One region of the Enterobacter sp. KBR-315C3_2022 genome, then DNA from elsewhere that is predicted to be linked to it. Evidence: predicted binding sites of a transcription regulator. Region 1 holds the regulator's gene; the other holds the start of a gene.
The links. Region 1 encodes LexA, which represses DNA repair genes until DNA is damaged. Its sites were predicted from a motif close to TNCTGTATGTACATACAGNA; they were not measured.
Positions count from the first base shown of each region.

Region 2: a site for LexA is predicted at 3,252-3,271, ahead of sulA (SOS-induced cell division inhibitor SulA). Genes of this name have one in related genera too.

Region 1 is NZ_JBGKEB010000011.1:98,416-104,317, forward strand. Features, by position in the region: gene AB8804_RS13550 (cupin domain-containing protein) at 80-568, opposite strand; gene zur (zinc uptake transcriptional repressor Zur) at 683-1,198, shown strand; gene AB8804_RS13560 (CsbD family protein) at 1,266-1,475, opposite strand; gene dinF (MATE family efflux transporter DinF) at 1,603-2,928, opposite strand; gene lexA (transcriptional repressor LexA) at 2,994-3,602, opposite strand; gene AB8804_RS13575 (diacylglycerol kinase) at 3,711-4,079, opposite strand; gene plsB (glycerol-3-phosphate 1-O-acyltransferase PlsB) at 4,285-5,902, shown strand, end outside.
Region 2 is NZ_JBGKEB010000003.1:68,588-74,489, forward strand. Features, by position in the region: gene AB8804_RS04855 (YccF domain-containing protein) at 1-310, shown strand, start outside; gene yccS (YccS family putative transporter) at 329-2,491, shown strand; gene AB8804_RS04865 (TfoX/Sxy family DNA transformation protein) at 2,448-3,074, opposite strand; gene sulA (SOS-induced cell division inhibitor SulA) at 3,292-3,801, shown strand; gene ompA (porin OmpA) at 4,157-5,212, shown strand; gene matP (macrodomain Ter protein MatP) at 5,275-5,727, opposite strand.

The DNA.
Region 1 (5,902 bases):
CCCGCTATTTCCCTAAGTTAAATTTCCCGTGTGGCCTGTTGTAATATGTGACGGCCCTCAATATTTATAGAAGAGGAAATTATTTTCGCCCAGGTTTTCCGTCGTGCGGGCCAAAAAACTGGGGAGGATGGTCTACCCAGCGGTCCTCACGCGTTGCCGCGTACACCGGGTTCAGCGGGTAGTAAATACGGTTGTGTTTTTTGTTCGCTTCGCCAACCACCAGCAGGCGAACCTCTTCGTCGGTGTTATTGATAAAGGTGTGGCAAACGCCCGTTCCGGCAGGAAATCCTACGCTATCGCCCGGCTCCAGCTTCCACAGATAGCCGTTGATCCAGGCTTCGGGATAGCCCTCCAGCACGTAGATAAATTCCTCTTCATCGCTTTCGGCATGAGGATAAGAGGTGCGTCGGCCGGGCGGAAGACGTTCGTGATGGATACCCATTCGCCTCAGCCCGAGCTGGCGCGCCAGCGGTGCGCCAATGGCAAAACGCTCGTTGCTGTCTGGATAGGTGGAATCATCTGCGCCTTCTACGTCGCGCCAGTGTCGAATACAGTCAGGTCTTTTCATCGTTCGCTTCCCGGAATGTGATGCGTCAGGTATAGCACAGCCCGGCGGATCTCGGCGTTTTAAGCAGAACATGATAAAGTGAGACTTTCTCACTTACGTCATCCGAGGTGCTTAATGGATAAGACCACAACGCAGGAGCTGTTAGCGCAAGCGGAAAAGCTCTGTGCGCAACGCAATGTGCGCCTGACCCCGCAGCGCCTTGAGGTGCTGCGTCTGATGAGCCTGCAGCAGGGGGCCATCAGCGCCTACGATCTGCTCGACCTGCTGCGCGAGAGCGAGCCGCAGGCGAAACCGCCGACCGTTTATCGGGCGCTGGATTTTCTTCTGGAACAAGGGTTTGTGCATAAAGTTGAATCGACGAACAGCTACGTCCTGTGCCACCTGTTCGATCAGCCAACCCATACGTCGGCGATGTTTATCTGCGACCGCTGCGGCGCGGTTAAGGAAGAAGGTGCGGAAGGCGTGGAAGACATTATGCAATCGCTGGCGGCAAAAATGGGCTTTGCCCTGCGGCATAACGTGATTGAAGCGCACGGCCTGTGTTCGGCCTGCGTGGAGGTGGAGTCCTGTAAGCATCAGGATGCCTGCCAGCACGACCACACAATCCTGGTAAAGAAAAAGCCGCGCTAAGGCAAAAGAAAAGGCGGCTTAGCGCCGCCCTCTGCCAGTACATCCTTGTACCTGCGGGTTTACCGGGTTACCAACGGTAGTCGTTGCGGGTTTCCCAGTCTTTCACTTCGGTTTCAGCCTGATCTTTCTCGTAGCCGTAACGTTCCTGAATTTTGCCGACAAGCTGATCGCGCTTACCTTCGATGACGGTCATGTCGTCGTCGGTCAGTTTGCCCCACTGTTCTTTCGCTTTACCTTTAAACTGCTTCCAGTTGCCGCCGATTTCGTCTTTATTCATAATCGTGTCCTCGTGTTAAGCGTCAATGAGTTTCGTCCGTCACGTACTTTCTGCTGGACGTATTAATTATTGTAGTTAAGGATTCGGAGGTCATTTTCATATTCAGAATCTTTAACCATCGCGACGATTACGAAGACACAAACCAGGTGTCGTTACGCCAGTGGCGATGCCAGATAAAGGCCAGCGACAGCCCGCGCAGAGAGAGGAAAACGGCCAGCGCGAGCCACAGCCCGTGGTTGCCCAGATACGGAACGGTGAGCAAGGTCAGGCCAAACCCGACGGCCGCCACCGCCATGCTGTTGCGCATTTCAGCCCCGCGCGTTGCCCCGATGAACATGCCGTCCAGCAGATAACACCACACCCCCACTACCGGCAGCACCGCCTGCCAGATCAGGTAATGACCGGCAAGCTCGCGCAGCGCGGGCAGCGAGGTAAGTAAGGCAACGATTGACTGGCCGAAACCGGCGTAAATCACGGCGAACGCGAGTGCGACAAGGCCTGCCTGACGACAGGCGGCGCGCCAGACGTCGCGTAGCTGGCCGCTTTTTCCTGCGCCATAGGCCTGACCGGAGTGCGCCTCAACGGCGTAGGCAAAGCCGTCCAGCGCATAGGCGGTAAAGGTCAGCAGCGTCATCAGAACCGCATTGACCGCGACAATCTCAGGCCCAAGCCGCGCGCCGTAAACGGTCAGCGCGCCAAAGCACAGCTGTAGCAGAAGCGAGCGCAGCATGATGTCGCGGTTTAGGGCCAGCAGCCTGCGAATATTGCCGCGCCAGGCCTTTTTCAGCAGCGCAACCGGGATCCCGCGCATCGCCAGCACGCGCCAGACCATCCCTAATCCGATGAGAAGCGTGCCATACTCCGCCACCACCGTTGCCAGCGCCGCCCCCTGCACGTTCATGTGCAGGCCGATGACCAGCCACAGGTCGAGGACGATATTAAGCAGGTTGCCCACCACCAGCAGGATCACCGGAGCGCGGGCGTACTGAACGCCCAGCAGCCACCCAAGCAGAACCAGATTGGCCAGCGACGCGGGCGCGCTGAGCCAGCGGATCGCCAGAAAACGCCTGGCCTGCTCCAGCACCGCCTCGCTGCCGCCCACGATATGCAGCGCCAAATCGATGAGCGGTGTACGCAAGAGGACGATCGCTATTCCCGCGCCCAGCGCCAGGATTAACGGCTGCACCAGCGCGCGCGCCAGCCGCAGCGGGTCTTTCGCGCCATACGCCTGCGCCGTCAGCCCGGTGGTGCTCATGCGCAAAAAGAGCAGCAGCATAAAGAGGAAGCTGGTCGCCGTTGCGCCAATCGCGACGCCGCCCAGATACACGGGCGAGTCAAGATGGCCAATCACCGCCGTATCAACAAGCCCCAGGAGAGGAACGGTGATATTGGAGAAGATCATCGGCAGCGCAAGACGCCACAATGCTTTATCGGAAGCCGTCAGCAGAGACATGGGAAAATACCGGGGACGATAATACGAAACGGGCCGCGGAGAAACCGCAGCCCGTCAGGAAGAGATTACAGCCATTCGCCGTTGCGGATAACGCCAACCGCCAGGCCTTCGATCGAGAAGCTCTGCTCGCGCAGGTCTACCACAATCGGCGTGAATTCGTTGTTTTCCGGCAGAAGCTGCACGGTGTTGCCCTGTTTTTTCAGGCGCTTAACGGTCACTTCGTCATCAATACGCGCCACAACAACCTGCCCGTTGCGCACGTCCTGCGTCTTGTGAACGGCCAGCAGATCGCCGTCAAGAATGCCGATGTCTTTCATCGACATCCCGCTAACGCGCAGCAGGAAATCAGCGCTTGGCTTAAACATACCCGGGTCGACCTGATAATGGCCTTCAATATGCTGCTGCGCCAGAAGCGGCTCACCTGCCGCAACGCGGCCAACCAGCGGAATACCCGTCTCTTCTTCGACGAGCAGACGAATACCGCGAGACGCGCCGGAGACGATCTCAATCACGCCTTTACGTGCCAGCGCTTTCAGGTGTTCCTCGGCAGCGTTTGGAGAACGGAAGCCCAGACGCTGCGCGATTTCCGCACGCGTGGGTGGCATACCCGTCTGGCCGATATGATCCCGGATGAGATCAAACACCTCTTGCTGCCTGGTCGTTAACGCTTTCATTCCGCCCCCTGGGTGTATATACAGTTATGCTGTGAGTATATACAGTCAAAGGCGAATTTGGAACCAAAAACTGCACAAAAAACCAGGGACTTAATTATTCCTCGAGGCTCATCGGAAATGCGACCAAAGCAGCGTGACCCAGGTTATCGCCGCAACGATAATCGCCAGCAGTACGGCAGCGGATCCCATGTCTTTTGCGCGTCCGGAAAGCTCGTGGAAATCGGAACCGATGCGGTCAACCACCGCCTCAATAGCGCTATTGAGAATTTCCACTATCATCACCAAAAGCACCGAACCGATGAGAAGTACGCGGGTTATCGCATCAACGTCAAGGAAACAGGCGACAATAACCGCGACGATAGCGGCAATGCCCTCCTGGCGGAAAGCAGCTTCATTGATCCACGCGGCACGGAAACCTTTCCATGAATAGCCCGCGGCTTTGATGATTCGGGTGAACCCAGTGGTATTATTGGCCATTAAAAGAACCTTTTATTGGAAAGAGCGTCAGTCACTATACACAAGATCGTCCATGCCGCTTTCATGCAGCATGCAGGATGAAGTATATGTAGCCGCAGCCACTATGCTGCCGCCTGAAGTCTGACGGGTAACAACAGAAATTTTGCGCGCTTTCTGTTATCCTTGCGCCGCAATTGCATTATTAACCAGAGGCTTTACATCGTTTATGTCCGGCTGGCCACGAATTTACTACAAATTACTTAATTTACCATTAAGCGTACTGGTAAAAAGTAAGTCTATCCCAGCAGAACCCGCGCTGGAATTAGGGCTCGATACCTCGCGCCCGATTATGTACGTTTTGCCTTATAACTCGAAGGCTGACCTGTTGACGCTTCGCGCGCAGTGTCTGGCGCACGATCTGCCCGACCCGCTTGAACCGCTGGAAGTCGACGGTACGCTGCTACCGCGCTACGTGTTCATCCACGGCGGGCCGCGCGTGTTCACCTATTACACGCCGAAAGAAGAGTCCATCAAGCTGTTCCACGACTATCTCGATCTGCACCGCAGCAATCCCGATCTGGACGTGCAGATGGTGCCGGTCTCCGTGATGTTTGGCCGCCGACCGGGCCGCGAAAAAGGCGAAGAGAATCCGCCACTGCGCATGCTTAACGGCATCCAAAAATTCTTCGCCGTCTCCTGGCTGGGGCGCGACAGCTTCGTGCGTTTCTCCCCGTCCGTTTCGCTGCGCCGTATGGCGGACGAGCACGGCACGGACAAGATCATCGCGCAAAAGCTCGCGCGCGTGGCGCGCATGCACTTCGCGCGTCAGCGTCTCGCCGCGGTGGGCCCTCGCCTGCCTGCGCGCCAGGATCTGTTCAACAAGCTGCTGGCCTCTAAGGCGATTGCCCGCGCCGTCGAAGACGAAGCGCGCAGCAAGAAAATTTCCCACGAGAAGGCCCAGCAGAACGCTATCGCGCTGATGGAAGAGATCGCCGCGAACTTCTCCTACGAGATGATTCGCCTGTCTGACCGCATTCTGGGCTTCACCTGGAACCGGCTCTATCAGGGGATCAACGTCCATAACGCCGAGCGCGTGCGCCAGCTGGCACACGACGGCCATGAGATTGTCTACGTGCCTTGCCACCGCAGCCACATGGACTACCTGCTTCTCTCCTACGTGCTTTACCACCAGGGGCTGGTGCCGCCGCACATCGCTGCCGGTATTAACCTGAACTTCTGGCCAGCAGGCCCGATCTTCCGCCGCCTGGGCGCGTTCTTTATTCGTCGAACCTTCAAGGGCAACAAGCTCTACTCGACCGTCTTCCGCGAATACCTTGGCGAGCTGTTCAGCCGCGGCTATTCCGTAGAATACTTCGTCGAAGGTGGCCGCTCGCGTACGGGTCGTCTGCTCGATCCGAAGACCGGCACGCTGTCGATGACCATTCAGGCGATGCTGCGCGGCGGTACGCGGCCCATCACGCTGGTGCCAATCTACATTGGCTATGAGCACGTGATGGAAGTGGGCACCTATGCGAAAGAGCTGCGCGGAGCCACAAAAGAGAAAGAGAGCCTGCCGCAGATGCTGCGCGGCCTCAGCAAGCTGCGCAACCTGGGCGAGGGCTACGTGAACTTCGGCGAGCCGATGCCGCTGATGACGTACCTGAATACCCACGTGCCCGAGTGGCGTGAATCCATCGATCCCATCGAGGCGGTGCGTCCAGCGTGGCTGACGCCGACCGTCAACGGCATTGCGTCAGAGCTGATGGTGCGTATCAACAGCGCCGGTGCGGCCAACGCCATGAACCTGTGCTGCACGGCGCTTCTGGCCTCTCGCCAGCGCTCGC
Region 2 (5,902 bases), on a different contig from region 1:
GCTGTCGCTGGTTCCTTACGGTAACGAAGCGGTTCACGTGGATGAACTCAACCCGGAGAGACAAAACGCGCTGATGAATACCGGCGGAACGCTGCTGAACATCCTGTGGCTGATTTTCTTTGGCTGGTGGTTATGCCTGATGCACATCTTCACCGGGATTATGCAGTGCGTCACGATAATCGGCATTCCGGTCGGCATCGCCAACTTTAAGATTGCCGCAATTGCCCTGTGGCCTGTCGGGCGCAGAGTGGTATCGGTTGAAGTCGCGCAGGCCGCGCGAGAAGCAAATGCTCGTCGTCGTTTTCAGTAAAAAGGAGTGGCCGCGCTCATGCTAAGCCCACTGCTTCGCCGCTATACCTGGAACAGCAGCTGGCTCTATAACGCCAGAATCTTTATCGCGCTTTGCGGAACGGCGGCCCTGCCCTGGTGGCTTAACGACGTAAAGCTCACCATCCCGCTCACGCTGGGCGTGGTCGCCGGGGCGCTGGCGGATCTTGACGACCGACTGACCGGGCGCCTGCGCAACCTCGTTATTACCCTGATTTGCTTCTTTATTGCTTCAGCCTCCGTGGAGCTGCTGTTTCCGTGGCCCTGGCTGTTCGCACTCGGGCTGACGCTCTCCACCAGCGGGTTTATTCTGCTCGGCGGCCTCGGGCAGCGCTATGCCACCATCGCCTTTGGCGCACTGCTGATTGCCATCTATACCATGCTTGGCGTTTCGCTGTACGATCAGTGGTATCAACAACCCATGCTGCTGTTGCTGGGAGCTATCTGGTACAACCTGCTGACCCTGACCGGGCATCTCATCTTTCCGGTTCGCGCGCTGCAGGATAACCTCGCGCGCAGCTATGAGCAGCTGGCGCACTACCTTGAGTTAAAGTCTCGGCTGTTCGACCCGGACATCGAGGACGATAGCCAGGCTCCCCTTTACGATCTGGCCCTGGCAAACGGCCAGCTGGTAGCGACCCTGAACCAAACCAAGGCCTCGCTGCTGACCCGACTGCGCGGCGATCGCGGCCAGCGCGGAACCCGCCGAACGCTGCACTACTATTTTGTAGCCCAGGATATTCATGAACGCGCCAGCTCCTCGCACGTTCAGTATGCGGCGCTGCGCGAGAAGTTTCGCTACTGCGACGTGATGTTCCGCTTCCAGCGGCTGCTGTCGATGCAGTCTCAGGCCTGCCATCAGCTTTCGCGCTCTATTTTGCTGCGCACGCCGTACCAGCACGATCCGCGCTTTGAGCGGGCATTCAGCCATCTTGATGCGGCGCTCGATCGCGTTCAGGCCAGCGGCACGTCGCCTGAACATATCAACGCCCTGGGATTCTTGCTCAATAACCTGCGCGCGATTGATGCCCAGCTGGCGACCATCGAGTCGGAGCAGGCGTTGGCGATGCCGGGCTCTGATGCCGAGAACCAGCTTGCCGACGACAGCCTGCACGGCTTTAGCGATATGTGGCTGCGCCTGAGCCGGAATTTTACGCCGGAGTCTGCGCTTTTCCGCCATGCGGTGCGCATGTCGCTGGTGCTGTGCGTCGGCTATGCCTTTATTCAGATAACCGGTTTACACCACGGCTACTGGATCCTGCTGACCAGCCTGTTTGTCTGTCAGCCCAACTACAACGCCACCCGACACCGCCTGGCGTTGCGAATCATCGGCACGCTGGTGGGCGTCGCCATCGGGCTACCGGTGCTCTACTTTGTGCCCTCAATTGAGGGGCAGCTTATTCTCATCGTGATAACCGGGGTGCTTTTCTTTGCTTTTCGCAACGTGCAGTATGCGCATGCCACCATGTTTATCACCCTGCTGGTGCTGCTGTGTTTCAATCTGCTGGGAGAAGGCTTTGAAGTCGCCCTGCCGCGCGTATTCGATACCCTCATCGGCTGCGCTATCGCCTGGGCGGCGGTCAGCTTTATCTGGCCAGACTGGCGTTTTCGCAATTTACCCCGCGTGCTGGACCGGGCAATGAACGCAAACTGCCGGTATCTGGATGCGATCCTTGAGCAGTACCATCAGGGCCGTGACAACCGCCTGGCCTACCGTATCGCCCGCCGCGATGCGCACAACAGTGACGCAGAGCTGGCGTCCGTCGTCTCCAATATGTCAACGGAACCCCGCGCCACGGCAGAAATTCGCGAAACGGCGTTCAGGCTGCTTTGCCTGAACCACACGTTTACCAGCTATATTTCTACCCTGGGCGCCCACCGCGAAAAACTGACCAGTCACGCCATTCTGAGCCTCCTGGATGACGCGGTGTGCTATGTCGATGATGCCCTGCACCATCGGCCTGCCGATGAGCCTCGCGTTAAGCAGTCGCTGGACGAACTGTCTCAACGCATTGCACATCTCGATCCGGGTACCGACAGCAAAGCGCCGCTGGTGCTCCAGCAAATTGGCCTGCTGATCGCGTTGCTGCCGGAAATTTGCCACCTTCAACAGCGTGTTGCTACCTGGCGTAGTGACTCTCGCGCTGCGCAGGCAGCGCATTAACCCACTCCGTTAGCTCCCGGCGAGTGTCAGCCGGGAGCGCGGCCTCATGCAACCCTTCAATGGCCCCCTCAAGTGCAAAGAGCACTTTAATGCTTAGCGCCTTGTTAATCTGACGGATCTTTAGCCAGCTCTCTTTCGCACCCAGCGTTCGCAGCGTTTCTTCATTCATGATCCCCGCCTCATAGAGCAGCACCTCAATCTGGAACGTCAGGTTAGGCAGATCTTTTAGCCGGTTACGCTGGCGCCGCAGATGGCGCTCGTTTCGGGCCGCATCCAGCGCGAATGAAGAGAGCTGCAGCAGCTTATCTTTGTCCTGCCAAAGGCAGTCGTCCACGCGATAATAATTCAGCAGTATCGGTCTGCCGCGCTTGACGAGCGTCAGGAACGACGAGGCGTTTTTCGCACAGTAGGTCGCACTTTGCTCGCAGGCTCTAAGATAGAGCTCGCCGTCCGAGACCATTGCAAACACAGCGTCATCGACGGCCAGCGTATATCCCCCAAAGAGGGCCCGGTGGTTGATCTCACCCAGTGGAGAGAGGTATTCCTGAGATTTATAAATCCGTTCATAAGATATCTTTTTCATAATAATTCCCTTAAAAATCAAAAGTTAACAGCAGCATTTCTTACTAGCGGATCCGTTAGCAGGAAAATAGGCAACTTATTGCCTGTGAGCAAGATGATTTTTAAAAGGAGGACGATAATGAGCGAAATTTGCGAGACGCTTTCCGAAATTGAAGTTGATCTTTAGGCATACAGGGGTTACTGTATATCCATACAGTAACTACAGGGCTGGAATGAATATGTACACTTCAGGCTATGCAAATCACGTCACATCTCCCTCTTCTTCCGCTGGCAACGTCACGCAGAAATCCGTCGGGCGCGTTTCGACAGGATTAATCAGTGAAGTGGTTTATCGTGAAGACCAGCCCTTGTTAACCCAGCTCTTACTCTTGCCGCTGTTACAGCAGCTTGGTCAGCAGTCGCGCTGGCAGCTCTGGCTCACGCCACAGCAAAAGCTGAGCCGGGAATGGGTTCAGTCGGCAGGCCTGCCGCTGACGAAGGTGATGCAGATAAATCAGCTCTCCCCATGCGATACCGTTGAATCGATGGTTCGCGCACTGCGCACCGGGAATTACAGCGTGGTAATAGGCTGGTTACCTGATGAGCTGACGGAAGAAGAACATTTTCGATTAACTGAAGCGGCCGAAGAAGGGGATGCCATCGGGTTTATTATGCGTCCCGTTCACCCGGATTCTTATCGCAAAGGACAACGTTCCGGGTTAAAAATTCACTCGAATCTCTATCATTGAGCAAAATTAAGATTTTTCCTGGAATTTTTTTTGACTCCACGATGTGGAAATAGTTCAAAAAGAAAAAACGACGGCAAGGCTTGTCTGGAGCGGTTCTCGTTAATTTTACTGGTTAAAATTCGTTCAAAAAATGTTAAATATTAGGTATACAGAAAAAAATTTTTCATATGCCTGACGGAGTTCACACTTGTAAGTTTTCAGCTACGTTGTAGACTTTACATCGCCAGGGGTGCTCGGCCTAAGCCGAAGATATCGGTAGACTTATATTTGACCACGCCCCCCGGTGAAGGATTTAACCGTGATTTCTCTATTGAGTTTTTCATGGCAAATTTTGGATGATAACGAGGCGCAAAAAATGAAAAAGACAGCTATCGCGATTGCAGTGGCACTGGCTGGCTTCGCTACCGTAGCGCAGGCCGCTCCGAAAGATAATACCTGGTACGCAGGTGGTAAACTGGGCTGGTCTCAGTTCCATGACACAGGCTGGTACAACAGCAGCCTGAACAACGACGGCCCAACCCACGAAAGTCAGCTGGGTGCAGGTGCGTTCGGTGGCTATCAGGTTAACCCGTATGTTGGCTTTGAAATGGGTTACGACTGGTTAGGTCGTATGCCATACAAAGGCGACACTCAGAATGGCGCTTTCAAAGCTCAAGGCGTTCAGCTGACCGCTAAACTGGGTTACCCAGTAACTGACGATCTGGACGTGTACACCCGTCTGGGCGGCATGGTATGGCGTGCAGACTCCAGCAACAGCGTATCTGGTGACAACCACGATACCGGTGTTTCCCCAGTATTCGCTGGTGGCGTTGAGTGGGCAATGACCCGTGACATCGCTACCCGTCTGGAATACCAGTGGGTTAACAACATCGGCGACGGCAACACCGTTGGTGTTCGTCCAGACAACGGCATGCTGAGCGTAGGTGTTTCCTACCGTTTCGGTCAGCAGGAAGATGCTGCACCAATCGTAGCTCCAGCTCCGGCTCCAGCTCCAGAAGTACAGACCAAACACTTCACTCTGAAGTCTGACGTTCTGTTCAACTTCAACAAAGCGACCCTGAAACCAGAAGGTCAGCAGGCACTGGATCAGCTGTACTCCCAGCTGAGCAACCTGGATCCTAAAGACGGCAACGTTGTGGTTCTGGGCTTCACAGACCGTATCGGTTCTGACGCTTACAACCAGAAACTGTCTGAGAAACGTGCTCAGTCCGTTGTTGATTACCTGATCTCTAAAGGTATCCCAGCTAACAAGATCTCCCCACGCGGTATGGGCGAATCTAACCCAGTTACTGGCAACACCTGTGACAACGTGAAAGCTCGCGCTGCACTGATCGACTGCCTGGCTCCAGATCGTCGCGTTGAGATCGAAGTTAAAGGCGTTAAAGACGTTGTAACTCAGCCAGCGGCATAAGTTATCGTCTTAAAAAAAACCCCGCACTGCGGGGTTTTTTATTGCCTGTAGAAAGCTAAAAATTACTTTTTACCCAGCAAGGCCTGAAGATCGTTTTTCAAGGTAGACATCTGACTGGCGTACTTCTCTTTATGTTCCGCATCTTCAATCAGCTGTACCACCGTTTCCGATAGCGTCTTTCCGCGCCGTTGCGCGAGCCCGGCCAGTCGTTGCCAGACCATAAACTCCAGGTCGATGGATTTTTTACGGGTGTGCTGATGCTCGGCGTTAAAATGCCGCTTACGACGCGCGCGGATAGTTTGCTTCATCCGGTTCAACAGCGCGGGATTGATATGTTTCGCGATCCAGCTATTGACCTGTACCGGTTCATTTTCGAGGGTCAGCAAAATATCCACGGCTTCTTGCGCAGCACTGGCTTCGATATAGCAGGTAATCAGCTCTCCCTCGCGGTGCTTTTTGACCAGATATTTCCATTTCCAGCCGCTTTCGAGGTTTTCCAGTTGTTGATATTTCATTGCGTTCTCAGTGTTACCACGTAACTCTGTTCAGAATATCAGTTTTTTAGCAATCTGCTGAAAAGAAATCATAGGCTGTGAAGCATTCAAGGATATTCCCGCTGCGAAAAACCAATCCTGCTTGGGAAGAGACCTCCGCTTACGGTATACTCCACGTTTTTACATCTGACTAAAA